Regions from separate parts of the Sporosarcina sp. QA0331 genome, predicted to be linked through region 1. Evidence: a T-box and tRNA genes for the amino acid it is inferred to sense, from the RefSeq annotation. Region 1 holds a T-box; the other holds one or more tRNA genes.
What was found. The T-box of region 1 lies ahead of metG (methionine--tRNA ligase). A T-box ahead of a tRNA ligase gene usually reads a tRNA of that ligase, here a tRNA-Met.

Region 1 (12,005 bases):
ATCGTGAATGGAAACGGAACTTGGAAGCTTTCTGGTCAGGCCATATAGGCGAAGAGCAATTGGTGAATGATATGCAAAAATTGCGGCTCGCCCACCTCCAAAAACAACAGGATGCAGGAATCGATAAAATTGCAGTCGGCGACTTCACATTTTACGATCGGATGTTGGATACGGCTGTTATGTTCGGTATGATTCCGGAACGTTACGATTGGCAAGGCGGCGCCGTTTCACTATCCACTTATTTTTCCATGGCTAGAGGAAATGATGATGTCGTCGCGAGCGAAATGACAAAATGGTTCAATACAAATTATCACTATATCGTGCCAGAGTTTGAGAATCGTAAACTTTCATTAACTGAAAACAAGCCTCTCAACGCTTATCGGGAAGCTAAAGAACTGTTAGGGATTGAAGGCAAGCCTGTGCTGATCGGCCCTTACACTTTTTTGAAGCTGTCAAAAGGGTATTCGGACAATGATATACCTGCCTTCTTATTGCATCTTCTCCCCCTTTACGAACAAATTTTAAAGGAACTGTCTGCGGCAGGAGTCCAATGGGTACAATTCGATGAACCTATTTTATCCACAAGCATTCAACAAGATGAGATGAAGACGGTTCACGAGATTTATAAGCAGCTGAAGACCGCCGCACCTGAGCTGAAGTTCATGATTCAAACGTATTTCGATTCAATCGAATGGTATAAGGAAACAGTGGAATTGCCTGTTGACGGAATCGGCTTCGATTTTGTGCATGGTTTGCAGAAGAACGTAAGCAATCTAAAGACACTCGGATTTCCTGCCGACAAAGTATTAGGAGTTGGCATTATTGACGGACGAAATATTTGGAGAGCCAATCTTCGAGAGAAGATCGAATTGGTACATACTCTTTCTTCTGTCGTACTATCTGAAAGAATGTGGATCCAGCCTTCGTGCAGCCTGCAGCATGTCCCCGTTACGACACGTTCAGAGCAAGCATTGGAAGCTACCATTAAAAATGCATTATCTTTTGCGGATGAGAAATTGCTTGAAATCCGTACGATTACCGCTAACTTGAATGGAGATGAAGAAACTGCATTTGGCGAGATTGAAGACAGCGTTGCAGCTTGCGAGCGTCTATCAGTGCTTCCTGAAAGGAACCGAGAAGACGTCAAAGCGGCTGTCAGCAAAATTTCCAGCAAAGACAGTGAGCGGAACCTTCCTTTTAATAAACGTAAGGAAGCTCAGCAATCAGCCTTTTCGCTTCCACTTCTGCCGACGACTACGATTGGCAGTTTCCCGCAAACGCCGGAAATTAGAAGGACAAGAACCAAATGGCGCAAAGGGGAAATTACGAATGAGCAGTATGAGGCGTTTATAAAAGAGAACATTCAATCTTGGATAGATATTCAAGAAGAGATTGGCCTTGATGTATTCGTTCACGGTGAATTCGAACGGACGGACATGGTTGAGTATTTCGGAGAAAAATTGGATGGCTTCACATTTACCGAAAAAGCTTGGGTTGTATCATACGGCTCCCGTTGTGTGAAACCACCTGTCATTTACGGGGACGTCGCTTTCAATCAACCGATGACTGTCGAGGAATCAGTCTATGCCCAATCCCTCACTGACAAACCAGTGAAAGGCATGCTGACAGGTCCTGTGACGATCTTGAATTGGTCTTTCGTTCGGGATGATATTTCGTTGGAGGAAGTAGCAAACCAACTGGCACTCGCCCTTCGGAAAGAAGTTTCCGCATTGGAATCTGCCGGCATCCATATGATCCAGGTTGACGAACCAGCCTTGCGCGAAGGCTTACCGCTGAAGAAAGAAAGATGGAATGACTATTTGGATTGGGCCGTAAACGCATTCCGTATCACAACAGCAGCAGCGGAAGAAACAACGCAAATCCATACGCATATGTGCTATTGCGACTTTAACGATTTCATCAACTCTATTAGCGCCTTGGATGCCGACGTCATCTCTATTGAAACATCAAGAAGCCACGGCGAACTTGTCCAAGCATTCAATGAGTTTCATTACGACAAAGGAATCGGTTTAGGCGTGTATGACATACATAGCCCACGCGTTCCGTCGACCGATGAAATGGCATCCATTATCGATAAAGGGCTTGAAGTGCTATCTCCTGACCAATTTTGGGTAAATCCCGACTGCGGCTTAAAAACGAGGAAGCATGAAGAAACCATCGCCTCCTTGCGCAATATGGTTGCAGCTGCAGAGCAAAAACGGGAACAGCTTCAAGTGCTCCAGGCAGACCATTGATAAACACATTGCCCGATTCCATAAGAATAGCCTTACACGCATAATCACCAGTCAACTAACACATGCTTTTATTCATCGGGAGGTGAATTTAGCATGACAAAAGAAAAGAAAATCAAAAAAGGCAATACGTTGGATCGTGAGGAATTCGGATACGGATTCGATATTAGCCCTGATGATATGGGCGTCATCGGGAAGAATGACAATGTGAAAAATAAAAACAACAAAACTAATGAAGATAAGAACGACCAAAAGCGTCCGCCTACGAATTGGTAAACACTATTGATTTCTCTGAATCAAACGACTATAATCATTTCAACTACATCTTACTAAAGGCAATGAGAGGGAAAAGTAAAAAGAGGATGTCGCCTAGAGAGCTTCTGTCGGTGGAAATGAAGTGGACAAATCTTTTGAACATGATCCTTGAGCCGCGCACTGAACGTCTTCGGACTAGTAGGATGCGACGAGAGTTGGCGCTTGTTATCCACGTCAAAGTATAACGCTTTTTTGGCGCGTACTTTTGGAGGCATTCAGCGTGAGCTGCTTGCGAAGTAAGGTGGTACCACGGGTGATAGACCCCGTCCTTATCGGTTTTTATCGATAGGGGCGGGGTTTTTTATTTTATTCAGAGGAGGAAATTACATGAGTGTTTTTATCGGAGGGGCTTGGCCGTATGCGAATGGATCGCTGCATCTTGGGCATATCGCGGCGCTGTTGCCGGGAGATATTTTAGCGAGGTATTACCGGTTGATAGGTGAGAAGGTTCTTTACGCCTCGGGAAGTGATTGCAACGGGACTCCTATTTCGATCCGGGCGAATACAGATGGAGTGTCTGTAAAGGAAATTGCTGACCGTTACCATACGGAATTTATCGTCTGTTTTTCAAGATTGGGATTCTCGTATGACATTTACACGCGGACGGACGGAAGATTTCACCACCAAGTTGTCCGGAATGTATTTTTAACGTTATTGGATTGCGGTTTTATCTTCAAAAAAGAAGTGGAACAGACATATTGCGAATTTGACGAGCGTTTTCTTCCCGACCGATTCGTCGAGGGGATTTGTCCATATTGCGGAAGCAGAGCGCGTGGTGATCAATGCGACAATTGCGGTTCCATATTGGATCCGCTTGATTTGACGGAGCGCACATGCAAGCTTTGTGGAAATGAGCCGACTGTACGGAAAACGGAGCATTTTTATTTCAAATTAAGTGCTTTTCAAGAGGAACTTGATAAATATGTTGCGGATGCCAAAACGGAAGGAAGATGGCGTGAAAACGCGATTCACCAATCTCAGCGTTATTTACGGGAAGGCCTTCGTGACCGTGCCGCCTCAAGAGATTTGACGAACGGCGTCGGCATTCCTGTCAGAGGCTATGAGGATAAGAAAGTGTATGTGTGGATCGAGGCGGTGACGGGCTATTATTCCGCGAGCCAGGAGTGGGCCGCTTTGAACCGCACCAATTTTGAAGAGTTTTGGAATGAAGATACGGTCTCCTACTATGTGCACGGCAAAGACAATATCCCCTTCCATACGATCATTTGGCCAGCCATTCTTATGGGGATTGGCAAAGAGGACGCATTGCCGTCACATGTCATTTCCAATGAATATTTGACATTGGAGAAGCGCAAATTGTCGACGAGCCAAAATTGGGCAGTTTGGGTGCCGGATATTTTGGATCGCTATCACCCCGATTCGGTGCGGTATTTTTTGACTGCGAATGCTCCGGAAAATCGAGATGCTGATTTTTCATGGCGCGAGTTCATTTATAGCCATAACTCCGAACTTTTGGGCGCTTACGGGAATTTCGTGAACCGGACGTTGAAGTTTATCGAGAAATCGTATGACGGCGTTGTCCCAGATGCGGAGATTAATGGGGAAATTAAAAAGACCGTTGTGGATCTTTACAGAATTGTCGGCGAGCGCATCGAGACTGGACATTTTAAAGAAGCGATTGAAACGATATTCGATTTTATCCGACGAGCTAATAAATACTTTGACGATGAGAAGCCTTGGATTCAGGTCAATGAGGATGCAGCGGCATGTGAACGGACAATGGCGACATGCGTATATATCATCGCAAACTTAGCCCAGCTCCTCTCCCCTTTCCTACCGTTTTCGAGCGAGGAAGTGCAAACGATGCTTAAACTGCGAAAACCCGAATGGAAGGAAATCGAACTTGGAGAATTGGTATTGCCTCGTGTGAAACCGCTGTTTGAAAGGATTGATACAGGACAGATTGATGTGGAAGTAGAAAGGCTGGAAAAACAAGCTTTGTAAAACATGGCCGCCATGCACAGTCACAATTTGTGTTCGTTGGATTGTGTCTGTGCATGGTAGCTTAGCTTGTTTATTGGTCTAGCGGTCCAAACAGAATGATATCTTTAGAGAATTGTATACTGCTTATTGTGTTTTTATCATGAATATCAACAAAGCAGTTAAAGTGCCACTTTTTGTATAAAGAATCTCCGACTGAGAATCTGACTATACCATGACCCCGCTCTTCATTATAAACTTCATAATCGGGTCTTCCAAAAATCTTTATCATGTCTTCCTTCGTAATGTGAGGGATGTTACTAATACTAGTAAACTTTAATTCATCTTTAGTAAATTGCAAATAGATGTCTCCATACGTAAATACGGTATCAATTTCACTAAGTGTTTTAACAGTGTTAGGTTCACCTAATAATCCTTTAACTTCATCCAACGTCATACCGTAGGTTATAGAAGGAACGGGACTAAATATACCATTCTTTGCATCGATCAATAGTTGTTCATTTAATTCAAGCGGATAAAACTGTGAGCCAGAATCGCGGCCTATTAAATTTCCATCCTTGATTTGTATAGTCGATAGCAATAATACACAAAAGATTAATACTGAAAAGGTGGATGAAAGGATAAGTTTCGTATTAAAAAGGTTCTTCTTTTTTGCATCTAATTTATTTAAAACAACACTCCTATGTTCTTGACTAAACACCAAATCCTTAAAAACGGAGTTATTCATATCCTCTTTCAATTCCATCAATTGCTTTTCTAACATCCACATCACCTTTTTCTAATTTACTTTTTAACAGTTCTCTCGATTTAACAATTCTTGACTTTAATGTATTCTCATTAACGACCAACAGCGTAGAGATTTCCCTAATATTTAGTTCCTCAAAGTAATATAAAAAAAGTATTTCCCTGTATTTGATTGGTAGGTTCATAATGCTGTTTATCAGATGCTTTTTACCTTCGCTTAACATTACTAGTCGTTCAGGCGTATTTATTTCTTCGTCACGAGAAAATATACTAAGGTGACTAGTTACTATCGTGTATTTATGACTCCAACTTTTAAGATAGTCTTTGCACTTGTTGATCGCAATTCGATATAACCAAGTCTTCAATGTTGAGTCACCTTTAAAATCATCTAACTTCATGTAACAAGTAAGAAAAACTTCTTGTGTAATCTCCTCCGAAATCTGATTATTTTTAACATATGAATAGCAAAGTTTAAACACGCTTGTACCATATGTCTTCATAATTTCATCCAATGTCTCTTTTTTATAATCCAATTGTCACCCCCCCTTCAATGCTCTTCAATTATTAGACGACTCTAAGAAATTAATAGTTGAAAAATTCTAGTTAAATAACAGGATAACAAAAATTCACAAAACTTTTATGTGTTCCCATCATTTTATTTATTTTTCGGATGAGGGGATCATTCCGGCATCTGAGGGCGATTGGTAAGTGTATCGGCGATAAATTCAAGAGAGTCGGTGATAACCACGAGCAAGCCGGTGATAACCAGCTGCGAGTCGATGATAAACTTCTTTCAACATCATAAACAGATGGACGACTATAAAAAACTACATATTAATGCATAAAAAGGCTCCTAATTAATGGTTGAACGGTAATAAAGACGAGCTGAGTGGTGATAAACTCTTGATTCGGTGGTGACGGGGTGCGAATCGGTGGTAAACTTCCCTCCTCCACAATTTTAAATAAATTAACAGGTGCATTCCCACATCTGATTTGAGACAATAAACGGACAAAGGAAAAGGTTGGAAGGAGGATGACTGTGAAAGAACGTTATTTCTGGGCGGCACTCGGACTTATTGCAATCAGTTGGATTGCGAATTCATTATACGCACACTCGAAACAATTGGATGAGCCCATTTTTCTAGATCATTATATAGAAACGACGACGGATGAACATGACCATAACTATGTCACCTTCTACTACATAGCGAATAAAAACGATCACTCTTATATCAATTATATAAGATTAGGTGATGTCGAAGGCTTTCCGCAGCGTGACTTTTTCTATACGGATACCGCTGCTCCTTATGCAATTGACACGTATAATCATCAAGATTTAAGAAGCATAACAGTCAAATTACGGTCGTTCAGCGATAATACAGAGGAACAATCATTCAACGAAATGGAAGTGTTTTATTCAGACGGAAGATCATCAACCGCGTCCATCGGGGAAGTGATCATCCATCCAAAGAGGTACTATTGGAATGAAGACACTAGGGCGTTAGAGCAGCCATCTAGCGGAAGCAGTAATGACGGTTCGAGTTGGGATACATTCCGAGCAACCGAGCCATCGGCAATCGAGAAGATCGACTTCCCTTTCAATGAACCGATTGAAGACAGGTTCAGCTTCACGATCAGCGGTAAACAAACGGAGCAACCGCTGGATTCCCTCAAGCTTCCAATTCAATTAGAGAAGGATAAATCTGTGACATTCAGAGTCAATTTTAAAGAAAAAAGTTTTGTGAACCCTTTCGAATTCGCCATCCGTATATCTGGAACAACGGAGCAGGGAAAACCATTCACAAACTATGCTCACTACAATCTTTTCCCATATTTAACACAGGACGACGTGAATCGAATCATCGAGGAGAAGACAGGGAGGGATTCGGGTGAATAAAGCGTTGCGCTATATGTTCTGGGGTTACCTTTTCATCTTCTTCCGACTCCATGTCATGATTGACCTGTTCATGGACCCTATCGGTTATTATTTGATCTTCGCCGGATGTACTAGGCTTGTAGATGCTTTTCCTAGAGCAAAAAAGGCAATGATTGTCGGATTGATTGGCATGCTTGTGTCCGTGCCTTCTGTATTTGTGAACCTAACCGATACCACGCTGTCTATCGGGTGGTCTATCTATGGGACGCTTTTGTCAGTACTTAAACTAGTGATTGCCTATTATTTATTCAACGTATTGATAGATGTAGTTAAAATGGTTGGCAATCAATCGCTGCAAAATCGGACGAAAACAACTCTTAAATTTTATGTCTCTATTCACCTTTTCTCCTTGGCACTCCTATCGTTTTCAATGAATGTCGCAGGCGATGGATGGGTAGCTTTATCGTTAATTTCAGTAATTGGCGTTCTTATCATGGATGTTCTATTTTTACTTTTGATCGGAGCTATTCGACGCGTTTCACCTAAAGATCATCGAATCAGTTATTCTATTTAGCATATATTTGAGTAGAATGGAGGGAATTATTTGTTCAAAAACAATTCAAATCAAGTGCGCGCGGGCTGGCTGATCTTTTTGGCGTTCGCATCGATGTTCATCACACAGCAGATTTTTGCGCTGCCTGGAGGAGTTTTGCTCGCAATCGTCGATTTCCCGTTTCAAGACGGAAATTACGATATGGATATCATGGCTGCATTCGACAGACATCCATGGATTTTTCTATTAACCCAAGGTGGCGGGACAGTTGGCGGAATGCTTGCAACGGTATTGTTATGGCGTTTTGTCAATAAAGGAACGTTGAAAGAGTTGGGCTTCAGAGGATCGCTGAAAGATTTAGGTTTCGGCCTTTTGCTTGGAGCTGTGTCCATCGCTATCATTTTCTTTATTCTATTGGCTTCCGGTAATGTGATAATGCTTAATTCATTCACGAATCCCGAGTTTTCCGTGTATGCATTTTCCTTTCTTGTTTTATTCATTCTCGTCGGCTTTTTCGAAGAGATGTTTTTCAGAGGGTACGTTATGTCGACGATGGAGAAGCGCGGAAATCCGAAATGGCTCGTCTATGTCGTCTCTGCGGTCGTGTTCAGTTTGGCACACGGAACGAATCCGAATGTCAGTGTATTAGGATTGGTCAACATCGCATTAGTCGGTATCTTATTCGCCTATATGTTCGACGCGACGAAGAGCTTATGGCTGCCGATCGGCTATCATATTACATGGAATTACTTTCAAGGGAATGTTTTCGGATTTGCAGTGAGCGGAACTGCGCCGCATGGGATTTATAATGTGTCTGTGGAAGATGGGAATGCATGGCTGACAGGTGGAGCGTTCGGATTGGAAGGCGGCATACTGGCGTCGTTGTTAATTATTATAGGTTTTTTTGCGACAAGGCTGTATGTGAAGTTGAAGGCGGAGTAATGCTGTGACCGTCCGTTATGCGTGATTTTAGCGATTTATGCGCGATTATAGGAAATTATGCGTAGTTTTATTGATTTATGAGCGAATTTATCGTTTTATGCGCTTTTGCGGCGTTTTATGCGTAGTTGGAACGATTTATGCGTAATTAGAATGTGATGTAAGGCTGCCTATTGAATGGCAGCCTTTTCTTTTCGCCCGCTGAACGTTAACACGAGGATTCCGCCTAATAGTAGGGCGATTCCGCTCCATGAAACAAGATCCAGCCTTTCCCCTACGACGATTACGCTTAAAATAGCGGCGGTTAACGGTTCGGCCAAAGAAAGTGTCACGGCGGATGACGAAGGGATATGCCGTAGACCTGTTGAAAATAAGATATACGCCACGCTTGTTGCCGCAATGCCGAGATAAATCATTGTCGAGATGCCGGGAACGGTGAGCAACCCTTCCGTTTCAAAAATGAAAAGAAATGGCATGAGCATAATGGCGCTCACTGAGAAAATGACAGCGACTGAAGGAATCGCATCCGCTTTCTCCAATACTTCTTTGTTGAATAATGTATAAAAGGCAAATAGAAGTCCGGCGATTAAAGATAGCGAGATGCCGACCGGGTTGACGACGAGTCCCTCTTTATTCGAAAATAATAATATACATCCGACAATGGCAAGCGATGTTGCCGTCAACCATACTTTTGACGGGCGCTTTTTCAATAGTAGCCATTCAATGACACCTGAGAACATCGGCGCACTCCCGATTGCTACAACTGTTCCGATGGCAATTCCGGTCAACCGAATAGATGTAAAAAAGCAGTATTGGAAGATCGCCATCGCCAATGCTGAAAGAATTGTCGCTTTCCATGGCCAGTTCCGAAAATCGATTTTGCGAAGAAGAAGCATGATAACAAGTAATGTGAAGCCGCCTACTGCGAGTCTTGAGGCACCGACCGCCAATGGATGGACCGTTTGCGGCATGAAAGTTTGCGCAGTGCCGGTCGTCCCCCAGAGCACCGCCCCTAATAGGACAACTATGAATGCTAAGCGTTGTGACAAAGAAATCCCCTCCCCCAATATATTGAATATATCATGATATTGAAGGAGGGTGTATGAATTCTCGCAATTATTTAGTTGTTTGACTCAATCGTTTTTTTCAGCTTCGCCAATAGTCCATCCCAGCCTCCGGACATGCGCGGTCGAACGACATCATGCGATTCGCCGAACTCCGTTTGCTTGCCATCCTCCCAGCCGGCATGAATGAAGGTCAATTCAGTTTGGTCATCGATCCCCTTCAATTCAAAGTGAACTTGCCAATCCTTTCCCCAGTCGAATGACAGACGATTTGACGGTTGGACTTCAGTTACTTTACATAGTGATTCTCCCCATGGACCTGCTTGCAAAGTGAATTCCTTTCCTTCGACCGGTTCCATATCATTCGGCATGAACCAAGCGCCAATCCCATCAGCTGTTGAGACGTACGGCCATACTGTTTCGATAGGTGCATAGATAACGATGTTTTTTCTGATTTCTGTTGTAGACATTTGGTTCTCTCCTTATTTTAACGAATGAAATCAAGTCTTTGAAACTTCTCTCGAATCTCAGGATGAATCCGATTCTCCTCCTTCATTATTATATCTTCTGTTTCGATATCTTTGAATACATCATGAATTGATTGTAATTGATTCATTTGCTCAGCAGTCGGCGGCTTGTTAATTAGTTGGTTCAACATGTCAATCGTGCCATCTAAAGAAACATTCAGCTCCCGATTCAACTCCGCAGCCATCTCCAGCAATCGCTCAGCATTATAAGCACCTTCTAAGATCGGTTCAATGATTGCCCTTCTCTCCTCATTATCCTGAAGGCTATTCTCACTAGCTTCTAGAACCGGCAACATTTTAGTTGTAAATGCCATGTTCATTAATTTATATGCATCGTTGAAAAAGGCATAGGAGGCCGGCTCGTTATCCTGATCATTTGTATTTTCTTTCTTATAAAAAGTCTCTTTCTGATATCCATTTTCATTTTTATCGTATGTGAATTTCTGTACCTTACTATCAGAATGCGACCTCATAATCATCACAATTCCCGGTTTCCCATCAAATCTTGCCGTACTGAAATCAATCGAGCCTAGCTGAACAAAGTCATCAAAAAGCGGGTAGGTTTTCTCGCCGTCTTTTACTACTAACAACCAGGTTTGTCCATCGTCCCAAGTAAAGACCCCATTTTCCGTTTTTCCAGCATTCACATGTAATTCAATTACTTCCTCTTCGCCATCCCCATCCATGTCCAATGCGGTTGTCTTATATAAAGTTTGCGGATACTTTTCAATATCTTTTGCGATAATCATCGAATAATCATTATTTACTTGTTGATTCAAGTCTAGCTCGAGCGCCTTTTTTTCCTCCTCTAACGTATTTACAAGAGCATCTTTTTCTAATGAGATTTGCTCGATTTGCTTTTTCAGTTCATTAATTTCGTTAGTCTGATCTGCATTTGTCTGGTCCGTGCAGCCGCTTAGTATGCCGATCAAGCACACGCCTCCTAGCAAGAGTTTCCTCATTCCCAATCCCCCTGTGTTTATCAATACGACACTTCCACTATTGGTACGTTCTTAACGACTAATTCGTTTCAATAATCAAAAATCAACTCATGCAGTGAACGCCATCCCTCAATGAAACAGCCCCGATTCCCGTGATTTTCTTAATAATTGATGGGTTTTCCGGTTCACAATCTTTTTCAGGAAGATGCCTATTAATAAAAAGATGATTCCTGTAATGAGCAGAAATGTGACGTTCGTGATGACCCGTTGCCAAACAATGCCGCCGACTGCTTCTCTCATTAAATCGATCGCATACGTGAAAGGGAGACCGGGATTGATCCATTGAAAGAAACGTGGCAAGAGCGCAACTGGATACGTGCCGCCGGAACCGGCAATTTGCAGAACGAGCATGATGATTGCAAGCGCCTTTCCGACATCTCCGAATAAAGAGACGAGCGTGTAGACGAATATCATGAACACCGTACTGATGAAAAGACCGAAAACGATGAACCAGACTGGATCCTTTGCATGAACACCAAGGATTATCAGATCGCCGACTATAACGATAAGAGTTTGGAGCAGACCGATAGCAAGGAATGTAAAAAGGCGCCCTGCGTAAATATGTCTGCTGCTCATCCCATCCACATTTTCAACATCCGTAGCAAGAAGGGAGATGAGAAGAAGGCAGCCAACCCAGATGGCAAGCACGGTGTAAAATGGCGTCATGCCTGTTCCGTAATTTTCGATAGGGAATAATTTATTTTCATTTAACAATATCGGTTCCTCAAAAAAGCTGCGCTCCGCTTGCGGATCATTCCGAAGCAATTGGATA
Region 2 (18,556 bases), 210 kb from region 1:
ATCATGTCGTCACGATGAGGAACCGAAAAAGAATGGATCTTACATCTGTAAAAACGATCGACCGGTTCGACCAAGAGGAGTTCATCGTCCGGACATCACAAGGAGTACTAGTAATTCGTGGGGAGGAGCTGCGTATCGTCCATTTGGATGTAGATAAAGGGCTTCTTACTTTAGAAGGCACGATTAGCACGATGCAATATGACGAAGAAGATGCAAGTTCGCGTGGTTTCCTCCATAAATTATTTGGATGAGCCTCTCCGTCCAGTTTCTTAGTCTTCTTGCAATGATTGGGACAGGCATCGGGGCCGGGGTTTTCATGGACTTGATCGGAACGGGCGTAGATGCGACCGGCAAGAGATCGATCATCCGGAAGTACTCGGTCCCTTTGGAAGTAATCGGATGGATTCTGATCGGATGCGCATCGTTCTACGTTCTTTTCATTGTCCGGGATGGGGCTTGGAGGATGTACGATCCGGTCGCACAAATTTGCGGCTTGCTTCTCTACGCATCGGTTTTCCATCGGCCTTTCAGGTTTCTTGGAAGAATCCTGAATATGTTGATCATTAAACCGATATGGTTCATCATCAGTTTCGTGGCAAAAATTATTAGCCAAGTGTTCAAGCTGCTTGTCAAAATTGTGCGAACTCTCCTTTCTCCATTTATCTATCTTTATAATAAAGTCTCTGAATCTCTCTTTAAATCCGATGAGAAATGATGTATAATTACTAGACTTATCGGATTTCGTAAAGTGATGAGAGGGAGTGCAGGACATGGAGCAAAGGAAAAGGAAATCATCCACGACCGTTGCATCGATTGAAACTGAATATATCCGCTCGTTGCGTAAAAAAGAAATTTGGAGAAACAAGCAGAAAAAGCGGCTCCAACGAAAAATGTTCCTCTATGCATTGATCGCCATCGTAGTGCTCGGCGGATTGACGAATATGTATATTCAGCAACAGCAGACGCTGCAGGAAAAGGAACAGCAAAAAGTTGAAACGCTCGCCAAGTTGGAAGAAGTGAAGGAAGAACAAGATCTTCTGAAAAAACAGCTTGTGAAATTAGACGATGATGACTATATTGCCAAGCTTGCACGGAAAGAATATTTCTTATCAGATAAAAATGAAATCATCTTTACAGTTCCTGAAAACAAGAAGAAAAAAGGCGAAAAAGATGACGGAAAAGAGTAGTCTTATTGACACTCTTTTTTTGTTGGCTATAATGAAAGTAAGGATCTTGCACTTGCAGGACTCGCCATATGGTAAAAAGGCTTCTGAAAAGGGCCGTTTAAATCTTAAGGAGGAGCATTTTTTTTATGTCAATTGAAGTAGGCAGCAAGTTACAGGGGAAAGTTACAGGGATCACAAACTTCGGTGCGTTCGTCGAACTGCCGAACGGTTCAACTGGTCTGGTCCATATTAGTGAAGTAGCGGACAATTATGTTAAGGATATCAATGACCACCTAAAAGTAGGCGATATGGTTGAAGTGAAAGTGATGAATGTCGGCACTGACGGAAAAATCGGGTTATCGATTAGAAAAGCGAAACCGGAAGCTGAACGTCCTCAACGCCCTCAACGTCCTCGTCACAGCGGTGGCCGTCCTAGCCATAATGACCGTCCAGAGAATTTTGAGCAAAAGATGGCGAAATTCATGAAAGACAGTGAAGAACGCCTTTCAACTTTGAAAAGAGCAACAGAATCTAAACGCGGTGGCCGTGGCGCAAGAAGAGGGTAACTTGCTGGCTGTTTCAATTAGTGGAAATGTGAATCTGTTATAAGCGATCTGGCATCTATTTAAGATGCCAGATCGTTTTTTTGTGGACGGAATGCAATAGTGCGATAAAGTACGCATAAATTGATTTATAAACGCATAAATCTCGTAAAATGCGCATAAGTTGCTCCAGTTGCGCATAAATGTTGGTAAACGCGCATAACTCCATTGAAAGGCTCATAACTGAATTTATTCACGCATAAAAACTTCTACAAATTTCACAAGGATTTCAATCTACAGCTGCCGAATAATGCATAATGAAAAAGGGGGCTGAATTGGAATGAACGAAATTATGAGCAATCTACGAAAGTATTTGGAATGGGCGGATTCATTGCACTCATTGACTGAACAACAGGCGAATACGCCTTATCAGGAAGGGAAATGGTCGCCGAAAGAGATTCTTATGCATATGGCGGAATGGGACAGGTTCACTTTGGAGAATCGGCTTCAGCGAATGAAAGAATCAGAGAAGCTTGAGAATGTGGAGTGGGGGCCATTTAATGACAGGGCTGCAAAACTTTCAAAAGAATACTCCTTTGACGAAGTGATCGCATTGGCGAAACAGCATCGTCAACAAATTGTAGAATGGCTTGAAGGTTTGGATGAAGTGGAATGGACGAAGCCGTTCAACATCGGGGAACACGTTCTGACATTAAAGGAATATTTCTCGGATTTTGTTTGGCATGATTCGCATCATAAGGAACAAATCGAGTCGATTCGATAAGTTTGGAAGTACGTTATTGAGTTATGCGTGATTGGTAGAGTTTATGCGCGTCTGCGAGGATTTATGAGTGATTGCAGGAGTTTATGCGTTTTTGGATGAAGTTATGCGTAGTTTTTTCGTTTTATGCGTAAATCCAGTGATTTATGCGCTTCTACTATAAAAAAAGCGTCCAGTCATGAGACTGGACGCTTTTTTGAGTTATTGTCTAGCTCCGGCGGTCAGATGCTCGGGGTCATAAGAAAACCCGGCTAAGTGGCAAAAAGCGCCACACGCCGGATTTTCTTATGCCTGTCGCATCTAAGCAGGCCGCCTACGCATTTCATTATAGCGGCGGAGGGGGTCGAACCCACGACCTTACGGGTATGAACCGTACGCTCTAGCCAGCTGAGCTACGCCGCCATGTTGTTCAATTGTTTCTGAACGACAATAATCATAATACATGGGTCGACGGTGTCTGTCAACCTTTCGTTGGAAAATAGAAAAAGACTTCGGAACGAGTCGAAAGTTTTTTTGTGCCGCTTGCCAGGAACAGACAAATTCTTTGGCTTGGCCTATGTATACTCAGGGACAAGTAGACATAGGGGGAATGTGGAGATGAAGATGATAGGCAATCTTGAAAGACCGGTGGGCCAGCAGATTCGTCAGGTGTTCGATACGGTGGGAAAGCGGAAGATGTATGTATTGATGGCAGTGTTCTTTTTACTGAGTACATTTTTCTTGTCGCAAGCTGTTCTGTTTGACGCCGCAGTTCCTTTTTTCTTGCCAATTTGGGCGTTAGCGCAGATCCGCTTTAGGAATCATCTCATTTATGTATTTATCGGGGGAATTGCAGGAGGGGCTTTCCTAGGGGTGGGACAAGCAGTGATCCATCTTATGCAATTGCTGTTGTTCAATGTAGTGAGCAAGCATCCTTTTATGCGGAAGTCCATTCCATTAACAGTTGCAGGGACGATTATTGTAATTCAGTTTCTTTGGCAGTTTGTTATGAATAGTGGACATACGCCGGTCGACGTGCAGTTGACGATTGGCTTCGAAGCAGTGTTGGCGCTGTTCATGACGTTTTTCCTGTTCGTCGCTTTCCCTCACCGGGAGCGCATCTTTTTCGGCCAGTGGTCGCCGGAACGCCTTGGGGCGGTATGCATTGTAGGGATTATGGCGACGACGGGAATGGGCAATCTTATGGTCGGCCCCATATCGATTTCAGGGTTACTTTTGCATCTAACCATTTTGCTCGCGGCACTTGCCGGCGGTCTTCCTTTTTCCACATCGATTGCAATGATGATTGCGGCGATTGCTGGAATTGCGGAATTATCATTTACCGGCATGATGGCTGTGTATGGAATGACCGGTTTTTTTGCGGGTGCTTTACGCCGGCTCGGGAAATTGGGCATTGCAACAGGCGGCTTTGCAGTATCCGTTTTCTTCCTGTTATATGATTTTACATTGCCGCTTGATAATTCCCATTTCTTTACGATTGGATTAGCTACACTTTTATTTTTCTTCATTCCGACAAAAAAAGTGGAGCCGCTTAGTCGAATGATTACACCTAGCGGTCAGCAGGATATTTCAGTGAAGCGGCAACAATGGCTGACCGATCGTCTAGATGAGCAATTATCCGATTTTCAGCAGTTTGCCGAATTTATGTCCAATCTTGTTAATGATCGTTTCTCTTCGGATGACGGACATGCTGCACAGAACATCCCGTCGATCTGTCAGTCCTGTTTTAGATATTCGAAATGCTGGGAGGGAAATGAGGAAGGGATGGCTCGTCTGCTTTATGAGTGGGAAGGGACCTATTCCGCGACTAAGAAAGCGGCACGCCACCGCGTCGAAGAGAGGATTAAATATAAATGCGTCCGCTCTGCGGGTTTGATCACCGAACTGGAGGAATCGGCTTCCAACCATCTTCTAATGGGGCAGCTTCAGCATGGGCGGAAAATGTTAGCGTTGCAATTGAGGGATATGAGCAATCATTTAGAGAAAATCATGAATGATATTAAGGGCGATTTGTCAGTTAACCATCTTGCAGAGGAGGAATTGGGGAAGCATTTGCAGTCACAGGAAATCGAATATTATCAGATTGATATTTTATCCGAAGAGAAGGGAGCTTATCGAATTGTCATTTCAATCCCCGAAAGGCGTTCGGATTTCGAAACAGATACAACAGTGGCAGAACGTCTCATCTTGCCGCTTTTAGAGGAAGTCTATCGTGAACCGTTTAAAGTGGAGAAGACTGTCGTGCTGCAAGATCCTTTCCCGCATATTCAAATCGTGCTTTGCTCAGCTGTCCGTTTTTCTTTGGAATATGGAGTTATGGCGACTGCTGGCGGAGGGACATTCCATGCTGGAGATGCTTATGAAGTGTTCCCAATCCACGATGGTCTCACCGCTGTTCTACTGTCGGACGGCATGGGGCATGATATGAACGCATATCGGGAAAGCCGGAAAGTGATCCGCCTCATGCGAGAATGCTTGGACCGGAAAATGGATCCGGAAACGGCGATGCACACATTGCATTATATGATGTCGTTGAATGGGCTTGATGATATGTATGCGACGTTGGATTTGGCGTTGATCGACTTACAGGATGGACGGCTATGGTCTTGGAAAGCGGGGTCGATGAGTACGTATATTAAGCGTGGCCAAGATTTCCTCCGGCTTGACAGTAAATCGGTACCTGTCGGATTCCTTCCGTCATTTTCCGTGGAAGCGACAAATGAAGAGTTAAAATCAGGCGATATTATCGTCATGCTGACGGATGGCGTGTTCAATGGATCGGTTTCGATGGAAAAGCAGGAAGATGCGATCTATGGAATATTGGAAAAGTATGAGCATCTGGCTTGTGAGCCGCTAGCAGACCGCATTATGTCTGAAATGGAGAGGAGATTTGGCGTTGTAGCGGATGACAGAACAGTATTGGCAATGAAAGTAGAACATGTTTTACCGAAGTGGACGACAATAAAGCCTACAAATCGATTTATTTCCCGGGAAAAAGTTATGGGGTAGAATAGGGGGAGACAAAAGTTCAACATCATGGAGGGTCGGAATATGCAGGCGTTTGAAAGGAAAATCATTGATTTCATTCATAAAGAGAGTTTGCTGTCACCTGGCCGAAGAGTTCTTATTGCTTGCTCGGGAGGAGTAGATTCTGTTGCACTATTGCTTTTCATGGCTTTATTCCGCGAAAAATTGGGGATTGAAGTGGCTGCTGTCCATGTCGATCATATGCTTCGCGGGAAAGAGTCAGCAGATGACGGCAAGTTTGTGAAGGGAATTTGTGATAAGCTTGGGATTCCTTTTTTCGGAGGGAATGTGCCTGTACCCTCCATCTTGAATGAGGAAGGCGGAAATGTGCAGGACGTCTGCAGGGCTGGAAGATATGAATTTTTTAAAAATGTGATGATGGCGGAGTGCTATGATGTACTGGCAACCGCCCATCATGCCGAGGACCAGTTGGAGACAGTGCTAATGCAATTGTCCAAGGGAAGCGCCCCTCTCGGCATCCAGGTGAGCCGAAGAGTCGATGGAGGGAACGTTATTAGACCGTTTCTTCCTGCAATGAAGGAAGAGCTTCGAATGTATGTAGAGCAACATGGAGAGCAATTTAGGGAAGACCCAAGCAATGAAAGTGACGCCTATTTACGGAACCGGCTTCGCCATCGTGTAGCGCCGGCCATTTTGTCTGAAAATCCTTCTGCAGCACTGAATGTCGTTAAAATGACAACAAGCTTGCAGGAGGATGAAATGCTGTTGAACAGCTTGGCGAAAGAGCGTTTTGCATCCATTGTGACGTTCACCAAAGATGGACTTCCGACCTTTCCCTCCGATCTGTTCAAATCCATGCACACTGCTTTACAAAAGCGCTTCATTCCACTACTATTGAATTATCTTTACCATGGGGAAACCACGCAGGTAGAATATAACACGGCACTTTTGAATCAATTGCATCACCATCTTTCCACAAGTGCCGGAAACATGACGATTGACCTTCCAAAAGGATACCGATTTGTAAGAGAATACGGTACGGTTTCGATTGTGAAAAATGTGGAAGCTTCGGGAAATTCGATTCAAATGCTGCAAAAAGGTGAATGGATAAGTTGGGGAGATGTGCTGTTGTATTGGAACGATGTGGACGCCTGTGACGTGGAAGCTGCCGAATCGATGTATTTCGATTTTCCTGAATCCGAGTTGCCGCTTTATGTGAGGGGCAGAAAAGACGGGGATCGCATATTGCTTCCGGGTATGACACAACCGAAGCGTTTGTCCAGATTGTTCATTGACGAAAAAATCGGCGCCGAAAAACGGCGAAAACTGCCGATTGTCACAACTGCACACGATGAAATTTGCGCCATTCCTGGCGTACGATATGGCATCCAGTTCAAGAATCGGAAAACAGAACGGGAAAAGTACATATTCAAAATGAAAGTAAAGTAAAATTTTAACGGAAAAGAGAGGGAACTCGATGTTGCAAAACGATATTGAAGAAGTGCTCATCACAGAAGAACAGATCCAGGAGAAAATTGCGGAGCTTGGTGCTGTCCTGACAGCTGATTACCAAGATAAATTCCCGCTTGCGATCGGTGTCCTAAAAGGGGCATTGCCTTTCATGAGCGACTTGATCAAACGAATCGATGCGTATATCGAATTAGATTTCATGGATGTATCAAGCTATGGAAATGCGACAGTATCATCTGGAGAAGTGAAAATTGTCAAGGACTTGAATACAAGCGTTGAAGGCCGCGACGTATTGATCATTGAAGACATTATCGATAGCGGTAAGACATTGAATTATTTAGTTGATCTTTTCAAATACCGGAAAGCAAAATCCATTAAAATCGTAACGTTGCTTGACAAACCAACGGGTCGAAAAGTGGATTTAAAAGCAGACTATGTCGGATTCCTTGTGCCAGATGCATTTGTTGTCGGGTATGGGCTTGATTACGCAGAAAAATATAGGAACTTGCCTTATATCGGTGTATTGAAAAAGGAAATCTACTCTTTCTGAAAGCTTTTCAACAAACCTTTACAAGGGGCGATGGAAAGCTTTTTCCATATTCCGATCGAAGTTGGCATACTATCATCTACGATTGTGAAGCCCTAAACCTACACGGTTGAAAGATAATTCCGTTTTCTGAGCATGAAAGAAAGGCTTTTCCTTTGTAGGTTGAATCTGTTATATGATAAGATTTACAATAGTTTTCTGTTGAAAGAAATGAGGAGGCTTGGGATGAATCGTATACTTCGATACTTTCTACTATACGGATTGATCTTCCTTGCAATTATGGGGATTTTCAGTTCACTAAATAATCCAAACCCGAAAACGAAAGAGATTCGGTATGATCAATTTTATGAAGCATTGAAAAAAGGCGATGTTGAATCCATGTCGCTTCAGCCGGTTCGTAACGTTCTGACCGTTGAAGGTACGTTGAAGGGCTATGAAGAGGGAGAGAAATTCACGACGAATGTTTTGATGAACGATACTTCTGTTATGGAAGTGATTCAAAATATCGAAGCTACCGGTAAAACGAATAACCCTGAAATCCAAATTCTACCTGCACCAGAAACAAGTGCATGGGTAGCCTTCTTCACAGGATTAGTTCCTTTCATCATCATCATCATCCTATTCTTCTTCCTCTTGAATCAAGCACAAGGCGGCGGTGGCGGCCGAGTGATGAATTTCGGAAAAAGTAAGGCGAAGCTCCATTCTGATGACCGCAAAAAAGTCAGATTCACAGACGTTGCAGGAGCGGATGAAGAGAAAGCCGAGCTTGAAGAAGTTGTGGATTTCTTGAAAGATTCCCGTAAATTTGCTGAACTTGGAGCACGTATTCCGAAAGGGATCCTTTTGGTTGGACCTCCTGGTACAGGTAAGACGCTTTTGGCACGTGCGGTTGCCGGTGAAGCCGGTGTTCCGTTCTTCTCGATCTCCGGTTCGGATTTCGTTGAAATGTTTGTCGGGGTCGGTGCATCCCGTGTCCGCGACTTGTTTGAGAACGCGAAAAAGAATGCGCCGTGTATTATTTTTATCGATGAAATCGACGCAGTTGGACGTCAACGGGGCGCTGGTCTCGGAGGCGGACATGATGAGCGTGAACAAACATTGAACCAACTCTTAGTCGAAATGGATGGATTCGATGGTAACGAAGGAATCATCATCGTTGCTGCAACGAACCGCCCGGATATCCTTGACCCAGCGCTTCTTCGCCCAGGACGTTTCGACCGTCAGATTACAGTCGGTCGTCCGGATGTCAAAGGCCGTGAAGCAGTGCTGAAAGTACATGCGCGTAACAAGCCGCTTGACGAATCAGTCAATATGAAAGCTCTTGCGCAACGTACTCCGGGATTCTCGGGTGCTGACTTGGAGAACTTATTGAACGAAGCTGCATTAGTGGCAGCTAGACGTGGAAAAGCGAAAATCGACATGGCAGATATCGATGAAGCGACTGACCGCGTTATTGCGGGACCAGCTAAAACGAGTCGTGTCATTTCTGAAAAGGAAAAGAACATCGTTGCATTCCACGAAGCGGGTCACGTCGTTGTCGGACTCATGTTGGATGACGCAGAAATCGTCCATAAGGTGACGATTGTCCCTCGCGGCCAGGCCGGTGGATACGCGGTTATGTTGCCGAAAGAGGACCGATACTTCATGACGAAGCCTGAACTTCTCGACAAAATTGCTGGACTCCTTGGAGGCCGTGTAGCGGAAGAGGTTGTACTCGGGGAAGTTTCCACTGGAGCGCATAACGACTTCCAACGCGCTACAGGTATTGCACGTTCCATGGTGACGGAATACGGTATGAGCGATAAGCTCGGACCGATGCAATTTGGCCAGGCGCAAGGCGGAAACGTCTTCCTGGGCAGAGACTTTAATTCCGAACAAAACTACTCTGATTCAATTGCATATGAAATTGATCAAGAAATGCAGCGTATCATTAAGGAACAATATGATCGCACTAAAAAGATTCTGACAGAGAATCGCAACTTGCTCGACTTGATTGCTACGACGCTTCTTGATGTGGAAACATTGGATGCCGAGCAGATCAATCATTTGAAAGACCACGGTACATTGCCGGAGCGTTCATATGATCAAAACGGAAATGGTTCACAAAAGAAATCGGATGACGCGGTCGCTGATAATGAAAAAGACACCGTGCATTCGGATTCGACAGGTGCGCCTGCAGATCCATCCATCGGAGATTTGCCGAAGGAGAATGGTGGAGAGCAATCTCTTCCATCGATCGATGAACATAGAAGGGATTAACGTTACAGCGCAATCCTGAAAGATAACATTCCAGTCGACTGCTTTTTAAGGCAGTCGACTGTTTTTATTTATGCCTGTTATGTTATGATGTTTTGGAAAATGACGAATGTTAGCGAGGAAAAGAATATGATCTTAGTATTGGATACAGGTAATACGAATATCGTTCTTGGCGTCTATGACAAAGGTGAGTTGAAACATCATTGGCGCATGGAAACGTACAGGCAAAGAACGGAAGATGAATACGCCATGTCCGTGAAAGCGCTGTTTACCCATGTCGGCCTCAGTTTTGAAGATATAAATGGCATTATCATTTCCTCTGTCGTTCCGCCGGTTATGTTTCCGCTGGAGCAGATGTGCAGAAATTATTTCAATTTGCGTCCGCTCATCGTTGGTCCTGGCGTCAAAACAGGATTGAATATAAAATATGAAAATCCGCGCGAAGTTGGCGCGGACCGTATCGTTAATGCGGTTGCAGCTATTCACGATTATGGTTCTCCGCTGATTATCGTCGATTTTGGAACTGCGACGACATTCTGTTATGTGAATGAAAAGGGAGAGTATATGGGAGGTTCGATTGCGCCTGGCATCGGCATCTCCATGGAGGCCTTGTTTGATCGGGCATCCAAATTGCCGCGTGTTGAATTGACGCGGCCGGATGATATTATCGGCAAAAACACTGTTTCCGCGATGCAGGCAGGAATTGTTTTCGGATATGTTGGTCTTGTCGAAGGTATTGTCGGAAGGATGAAAGCACAAAGTAAGGTGGAGCCGACTGTAATTGCGACAGGCGGACTTGCCGAATTAATTGCCAGTGAAACAAAAGTAATTGACATCGTAGATAATTTCCTTACGTTGAAAGGACTTCATTTGATCTACGAAAGAAATGTTTGAAGGGAGTAGAAAATAGATGAGTGATTATTTGATAAAAGCATTAGCTTTTGAAGGGACTATTCGTGCGTATGCGGTGAATTCGACAAACGCAGTAGGTGAGGCGCAGAAGAAGCATCATGTATGGCCGACAGCTACAGCTGCTTTGGGCCGGACGATGACAGCGGGCCTTATGATGGGTGCGATGCTGAAAGGCGAGGAAAAACTGACGATTAAAGTCGAGGGGAACGGACCGTCCGGACCGATTGTCATCGATGCTGATGCAAATGGTGACGTAAAAGGATATATTACGAATCCGCAAACCCATTTTGATTTGAATGAAAACGGGAAACTTGACGTCAGACGCGCGGTCGGTACGGAAGGGATGCTGTCGGTTGTGAAAGACCTTGGGTTACGGGACTTTTTCACTGGGCAAGTTCCGATTGTTTCCGGTGAAATAGCGGAAGACTTCACCCAATACTTCGTCGTTTCGGAACAGGTCCCTTCTGCAGTGGCGTTAGGTGTCCTCGTCAATCCGGACAATACGGTCAAAGCTGCAGGCGGTTTCATCATCCAAGTGATGCCGGGGGCAACGGAAGAGACGATAAGCAGACTTGAAGAAAAGCTGGCAAATGTTGAACCGATTTCCAGAATGATTGACCGTGGTATGACACCGGAAGAAGTACTTGGAGAAGTATTAGGGAAAGAGAATGTTGAAATCCTTGATAAGATGGACGTTGCGTTCCGCTGCAATTGCTCGAAAGAACGTTTCGGCAATGCGATCAAGGGGCTGGGCGAGCAGGAAATCCGAGACATGATCGATGAGGACGGACAAGCGGAAGCGCAGTGCCACTTCTGTTTGGAGAAGTATTTGTTTACGAAAGAAGAACTTGAAGGATTTATCGATGAAATACGGTCAAAGTCGTAACGTCCAGGAGACGGGCTCTCAAAAAAGAAGATTGAAAACGAAGCCGCTTCTTATTTTGATCGGCATCCTTCTTGCTAGTAATGTCCTTTGGTTAATTGGATGGCTCATCCCCGACAAATCGAAGCAACCCGATGAAGAGGTTGCTTCGGTAGCGGGCGAAGCGATTACGAGAGCCGAATGGATGACTGCTATGGAAAAGGAAGTTGGACGAGAAGTTCTTCTTGACCTAGTCAATAATAAGGTGATGGAAACGGCGGCAAAGAAATACGGCATCAAAGTGACCGACGAGGAGATTGAACTTGAACTCGCGCTGATCACTTCGGTGGACGGCCGATCGCATTCAGGTATGGATGTCGAGCAAACTCGGCAAAAAATCCGTGCAAACCTTATTTTAGAGAAAGTATTGTCGAATGATGTGGTCATCGATGATGCATCAGTAAAATCATTTTATGAGAAAAACGAGTCTCTCTATAATATATTGACTGCCTATCGAACTTCCGTCATTATCGTTCCGACAAAGGAGGAAGCGGAGCAGGCACTCGATGAGTTATCGAAAGGATCAAGCTTCGATGCCTTGGCCAAAGAGCTGTCGACCGACCTGGCTTCTGCCAGTTTAGGCGGTGACATAGGCTATATTAACGCAGAGACCGAGACTATCGATCCTGCAATCTACAAAGCTGCATCAAAATTGAAAGAAGGCAAGATTGGAGATGCTATCGAACTTCAAAACGGTACATATGCTATTATCCTTGTGAATGAAGTAGTTGAAGGCAGGGCGTTCTCCTATAATGAAGTGAAAGATCATATTAAACGCGAGTTGGCCATCGAGCAGCTTCCGCAATCGGTCAATCCGGAGGCGTTCTGGAAAGAATTCGATGCGAAATGGTTTTACGGAAAATAAATAGCTGTTTGGAACCCATTATGAAAGAGTGGTTCTGAACAGCTTTTTTAGATTATACACATGGAAAGAGGGAAAGGATAAAGGGGCTATAAAAGATTGACAGTGCTCACAATCCAGGTGTACTATTAATACAATAAAACATATCAAATAAGTAGGGATTAGGAGTGGGTAGGAATGAGTAAAGTCGGAAACACGATTGCGGACCTAGTTGGAAAAACACCGCTCGTCAAGTTGAATCGTCTAGCGAATCCGGACAGTGCGGAAATTTATTTGAAACTGGAATACTTCAATCCGGGATCAAGCGTCAAAGACAGGATTGCACTTGCGATGGTTGAAGCTGCTGAAAGGTCGGGGGAATTGAAGGAAGGCAGTACAATTATTGAGCCAACGAGTGGAAATACAGGCATCGGTCTCGCGATGATTGCAGCAGCAAAAGGGTATAAGGCAGTACTGGTCATGCCGGATACGATGAGTATGGAACGCCGGAATCTATTGCGTGCATACGGTGCTGACCTCGTCCTTACACCAGGAGCGGAAGGGATGAAAGGGGCAATCGGCAAAGCGGAAGAGCTTGCCGAGAAGAACGGCTGGTTCATGCCACAGCAATTCAATAACGAAGCAAATCCGGAAGTGCACCGTCTGACGACAGGACCGGAAATTGCAGATGCGCTCGATCGTATAGATGCATTCATTTCGGGCATTGGCACGGGAGGCACGATTACCGGGGCGGGCAGCGTGTTGAAAGAGCGCTTCCCAGAAGTGAAAATCATCGCTGTGGAACCTACCGATTCGGCAGTCCTTTCAGGTGGAAAACCAGGACCGCATAAAATCCAAGGAATCGGTGCGGGCTTCGTCCCGAAAGTGCTCGACACGGACATTTACGATGAGATTATCCAAGTGACGAACGATGAAGCGTATGATACGGCAAGAAGAGCAGCACGTGAAGAGGGCATCTTAGGCGGCGTGTCTTCCGGAGCGGCGATCTTCGCGGCTCTCCAAGTTGCAGAAAAGCTTGGAAAAGGAAAAAAAGTCGTCGCCATCCTTCCGTCGAACGGCGAAAGATACTTAAGCACCCCGCTTTATCATTTTGAAGAAGAATAAGAGAAGGATTGATGAAGGAGAGAGCTCATGGGGGCTCTCTTTTTTGGGTTCTAAAGCTAGCCTAAACAACACTATAAACGTTAAGATAGCTATATTATGAGAAGTTGGGGGAAAAACGAAATGGATAGATTGCATCCTGATTACAAGATGGCCAAAATGACGAAGGAGCAATTTTTTTATGCCTATAAAGAACTTGCGAAAACGGTAGAACAGCATGTTTTGCTGGAAAGCGGACGCACGGGCAAGCTATGCATTGCGGGTGTCGACCCGCTAGTTACGCTAACGAGCAACCAGTCTCAATCATTGGAGCTCGAATGGCGTGATGGGACGAAAGAAGTACGGGAAGGCGATCCTCTTGAACTAGCATCTACATTCATCGAATCGATGAAGATGGACAATGTACCGGAGTTGCCGGATTTCCAAGGAGGTGCTATCGGCTTCATCAGTTATGATTATGCACGGACGTATGAGCCGATCCCAGAAATGACTGTGGATGATCTCGATACGCCGGATGTCTTCTTCTATTTGTTTGATCGTTGGGCAGTTCTTGATCAGATTACGGAAACTGTCTATTTCATGACGCTGCCTGGGCGCGGGTTGGATGCGTCGGAAGTGGAAAAGGAATGGATGGATGCGGCAGAAGTGGGATTGAACAATCGCGTCATAACGACAACCGATCTCACAATCGACTATACAAGACCTGAAAATGTGGAAGTGTCAGTGACCGGACCTCAATTCGAACAAATGGTTCGAGATGTCCAGCAGTATATTGCGGATGGGGATGTCAATCAAGTCAATCTGTCCGTCCGGCAATCAAAGCTGCTTTCCGCCGATCCGCTATCGATGTACGAAGCATTGCGATCTTTCAATCCATCGCCTTATATGGCGTCAATCGGGGCGAAGGAATTCGCTGTCGTCTCCGGCTCACCGGAATTGCTGCTTAAGAAACGGGGCACGGAATTGAGCACGCGCCCGATCGGAGGAACGAGGCCGAGAGGGGCGACGAAAATCGAAGATGAAGCGTTTGAGAAGGATTTGCTCTCCAATGAGAAGGAGAAAGGCGAGCATATTATGCTTGTCGAACAGGAGTTAGAGGATTTCGGGCAAGTGTGCGTGCCGGAAACAGTGGAAACGGATGAATTCATGGTCATTGAGCGGTATTCGCATGTTATGCATCTCGTTTCAAATGTAAGAGGGACGGCATCTCCCGAATTATCGAACGCCGCTATCATTAAAGGTGTATTTCCTGGAGGGTCAATCACCGGCTCACCGAAGCTCCGTACGATGGAAATCATCGAGGAATTGGAGCCGACGCGGAGAGGTTTGTATACAGGATCAATCGGCTGGGTTGGCTTTAATGGTGATATGGAATTGAATATCGTCATTCGGACAGCGTATATAAAAGACGGGGTTGCCCATATACAAGCAGGTGCCGGTTTAGTCGCTGATTCTGATCCGGAAGCGGAATACGTGGAATCGCTCAACAAAGCGAGAGCGCTCTGGCAGGCGAAGGAAATGGCCGAAGCGGTAGAATGAAAGGAGGAGCACCTCCATGTTATGTTGGATGAACGGTGAATTTGAACAGGCGGAGCAATTGCGGATATCCCCGTTTGATCACGGGTTTTTATACGGTGCAGGCTTTTTTGAGACATTCAGAACGTATGAAGGACATGTGTTTTTATTCAAAGAGCATATGGAACGACTTCGTGCGGCATTGCATGAATACCGGATTGCGATGCCTTACTCGGATGAAGAGATTTTGGATGCCGTTCAAGGCCTTCATGTCCGGTCGGGGAGACAAGATGGGTATTTCCGGTTGAATGTGTCTGCGGGCGTGCATGATATCGGGTTGGCTCCTTCTGAGTACGAGTCGCCGAATGTCATTCTGTTCCGGAAAGAGCTTGCGGCAACACCGCGAAGAACGGAAAAGAAGGCTGTGTGGCTCGAGACGGAAAGGAATCTTCCAGAAAGCCGTCTCCGCCATAAATCGCATAACTTCCTTAACAATGTACGCGGACGTTTGGAGCTGCCATCTTTGAAGGAGCTTGAAGGAATCTTCCTTACATCGCATGGACATGTCGCTGAAGGAGTGACATCCAATGTGTTTTGGGTGAAGGACGGGGCGCTATATACACCGTCTGTAGAAACAGGGATTTTGCCAGGTCTTACGCGAGCCTTCATATTGGAGCTTGGGGCGCAGGTCGGAATGGATGTACATATCGGGCTTTTTATGAAGAGTGACGTCGAGCAGGCGGATGAAGTATTCGTTTCGAACTCAATCCAAGAGCTTGTCCCTTTGTCTGCGATAGGCGCACAGACAATGCCTGGAGCTTCAGGTGTTTATTATCAAAAATTGCATCGGTTGTACGGGCAGGCGATTGATGAAATGAAAGAAGGGTAAAGTCATGGAATTATCGAAAGCGAAAGAAATATACCGTTTAGGAAATACCGAATTTGACTTCAAAAAGGAGACGGCTGTAATGGGCATCTTGAATGTCACGCCGGACTCTTTTTCAGATGGGGGCAAATACGGACAAATCGATGCAGCATTGAAGCATGCGGAAGAAATGCTTCGAGATGGGGCGAAAATCATTGATATTGGCGGTGAGTCGACGCGACCTGGGCATGCTCCAGTCTCGCTCGATATGGAGCTTGAGCGTACGATTCCAGTGATCGAGGCGTTAGTTCGGGAATTGGACTGTGTCATTTCAATCGATACGTATAAGGCGGACGTGGCGGATGCTGCCCTGAAAGCAGGCGCAAAGATCGTCAATGATGTATGGGGCGCGAAACGTGAGCCGAGGATCGCGGAAGTGGCGGCCGCCCACGGGGCACCGATCATCCTCATGCATAATCGGGAAGAAGCGGAGTATGCTGGACCGTTCATGGAAGAAATGATTGCGGACTTGGAGGAAAGTGTGGAAATTGCGCGCAAGGCGGGTGTGCCGGAATACAATATTTGGCTTGACCCAGGCATCGGCTTTGCGAAAGACACGAGGCAGAATGTATTGGCGATGCAAGGACTGCGCCGCATATCAGATATGGGATACCCGCTTTTGCTTGCCACATCCCGGAAAAGGATGATCGGCAACATCCTAGATTTGCCGGTCGATGAGCGGATGGAAGGAACTGGCGCAACGGTTTGCTATGGCATCGAGCGCGGCTGTCATATGGTGCGGGTGCATGACGTAAAAGAGATCTCTCGTATGGTAAGAATGATGGACGTGTTAGCTGGCAAGACGGAAGTAAACGTCGACTGATCGAGAAACGGAGGATGCAAGGATGGATTATATTCATTTGAATGAAATGGAGTTTTACGGCTATCATGGCGCATTGGAGGAAGAGACGGTGTTAGGGCAGCGTTTCCGCGCCAATGTATCGCTAGCTGTTGATTTAGCCGAAGCAGGTGCTACGGATGATTTGAAGAAGACGGTCAATTACGCAGAAGTGTTTGAGGTTTGTCGAGCTGTAATCGAAGGGGAGCCGAAGAAACTGATTGAATCCGTTGCAGAGGAAATTTCCCGCACCATTTTGGAGCGATTCGCTAAGCAAGTCAACGGCGTTCGAGTTGTTTTGATCAAACCTGATCCGCCGATACGGGGGCACTACGCCTCGGTATCCGTAGATATTACAAGAGGACAAATTTCATGAATACGGCGTACATTTCCGTAGGATCCAATATCGGAGATAGGCTGCATCATCTTTCGGAGGCTGTTCGATCACTTCATTCGCAAGAGAAGATCGAAGTGTCGAACGTGTCCTCAATCTATGAAACTGCACCTGTCGGTTATACGGATCAGGCGGACTTCTTGAACTTGGTCGTCTGTGTAGAAACCTCATTGGATCCATATGAATTATTGTCGGCATGCCAACTTATTGAGAACGGTTTAGGTCGTGTGCGGGACATTAGATGGGGTCCTCGGACTGTCGACCTTGACATTTTACTGTATAATAACGACAATATTGAAGCGGAGAATTTAACTGTGCCGCACCCGAGAATGGGTGAACGGGCTTTTGTTCTCGTGCCTTTATTGGAAATCGCGCCTACAATCGGACATCCTGTAACGGGAAATCCGTTTACAGTTGCCGATGACGATGGCGTTGTACTTTGGAAGAAAGCTGATGAATTCAAGCAGCAACTGTGATGCAACCGCCATTATAGTGGCGGCTTTTTTTACATAAAGAGTTTGTGTACAATAAGAACATGCCATCCGGCGTGAGGGATAACTATGAAGGAGTGAAGGAAATGTCCCATTTGGATGAATTGAACGATCAGCTTTTGGTGAGACGCCAGAAGATGGAAGAAATGCGGGAGAACGGTTTAGATCCATTCGGTGCCAGATTTGAGCGGACGCACCTGTCCAATGAAATCCGCGAAGCTTATGAAGAGCTTTCTAAAGAGGAATTGGATGAAACAGTGCATGAAGTGAAAATTGCAGGACGGATCATGACGAAGCGTGGCAAAGGGAAGGCGGGCTTTGCCCATATCCAAGACCTAGGCGGTCAGATTCAAATCTACGTCCGTCAAGATGCAGTCGGCGAAGAGGCCTATGACTTATTTAGCCATGCGGATCTAGGGGATATTGTCGGAATCAAAGGAAACGTCTTTAAAACGAAAGTCGGCGAACTTTCTATTAAGGTAACTGAATTCACATTCCTCACGAAAGCACTTCGTCCATTGCCGGATAAATTCCACGGATTGAAGGATATCGAACAAAGATATCGCCAGCGCTATTTAGACTTGATCATGTCGGAAGAAAGCAGAGAGACTTTCATCACTAGAAGCCGTATCATCCAATCGATGCGCCGCTATTTGGATGGACAGGGCTTCCTTGAAGTTGAGACTCCGATGCTGCACTCGATTGCAGGAGGAGCTACAGCTCGTCCATTCATCACGCATCACAACGCTTTGGACATGACGCTATATATGCGTATTGCGATTGAACTTCATTTGAAACGTCTTATTGTCGGCGGACTTGAAAAAGTCTATGAAATTGGCCGCGTTT

Region 2: it has a tRNA-Met gene. The T-box ahead of metG (methionine--tRNA ligase) is inferred to sense a tRNA for this amino acid. The anticodon was not compared.

The regions. Positions count from the first base shown of each region.
Region 1 is NZ_CM147850.1:166,667-178,671, reverse strand. Features, by position in the region: gene metE (5-methyltetrahydropteroyltriglutamate--homocysteine S-methyltransferase) at 1-2,255, shown strand, start outside; gene AC0L13_RS00945 (hypothetical protein) at 2,349-2,528, shown strand; T-box leader at 2,582-2,841, shown strand; gene metG (methionine--tRNA ligase) at 2,895-4,532, shown strand; gene AC0L13_RS00935 (hypothetical protein) at 4,603-5,292, opposite strand; gene AC0L13_RS00930 (sigma-70 family RNA polymerase sigma factor) at 5,249-5,806, opposite strand; gene AC0L13_RS00925 (hypothetical protein) at 6,313-7,170, shown strand; gene AC0L13_RS00920 (hypothetical protein) at 7,163-7,723, shown strand; gene AC0L13_RS00915 (lysostaphin resistance A-like protein) at 7,754-8,644, shown strand; gene AC0L13_RS00910 (DMT family transporter) at 8,812-9,690, opposite strand; gene AC0L13_RS00905 (SRPBCC family protein) at 9,762-10,175, opposite strand; gene AC0L13_RS00900 (hypothetical protein) at 10,193-11,194, opposite strand; gene AC0L13_RS00895 (YhgE/Pip domain-containing protein) at 11,303-12,005, opposite strand, start outside.
Region 2 is NZ_CM147850.1:4,106,033-4,124,588, forward strand. Features, by position in the region: gene yabP (sporulation protein YabP) at 1-251, shown strand, start outside; gene yabQ (spore cortex biosynthesis protein YabQ) at 248-715, shown strand; gene AC0L13_RS20860 (FtsB family cell division protein) at 771-1,187, shown strand; gene AC0L13_RS20865 (S1 domain-containing RNA-binding protein) at 1,313-1,732, shown strand; gene AC0L13_RS20870 (DinB family protein) at 2,049-2,492, shown strand; tRNA gene AC0L13_RS20875 (tRNA-Met) at 2,818-2,891, opposite strand; gene AC0L13_RS20880 (SpoIIE family protein phosphatase) at 3,087-5,498, shown strand; gene tilS (tRNA lysidine(34) synthetase TilS) at 5,541-6,926, shown strand; gene hpt (hypoxanthine phosphoribosyltransferase) at 6,955-7,497, shown strand; gene ftsH (ATP-dependent zinc metalloprotease FtsH) at 7,720-9,753, shown strand; gene AC0L13_RS20900 (type III pantothenate kinase) at 9,880-10,644, shown strand; gene hslO (Hsp33 family molecular chaperone HslO) at 10,661-11,548, shown strand; gene AC0L13_RS20910 (peptidyl-prolyl cis-trans isomerase) at 11,526-12,449, shown strand; gene cysK (cysteine synthase A) at 12,624-13,550, shown strand; gene AC0L13_RS20920 (anthranilate synthase component I family protein) at 13,671-15,086, shown strand; gene pabC (aminodeoxychorismate lyase) at 15,103-15,951, shown strand; gene folP (dihydropteroate synthase) at 15,956-16,810, shown strand; gene folB (dihydroneopterin aldolase) at 16,833-17,201, shown strand; gene folK (2-amino-4-hydroxy-6-hydroxymethyldihydropteridine diphosphokinase) at 17,198-17,695, shown strand; gene lysS (lysine--tRNA ligase) at 17,797-18,556, shown strand, end outside.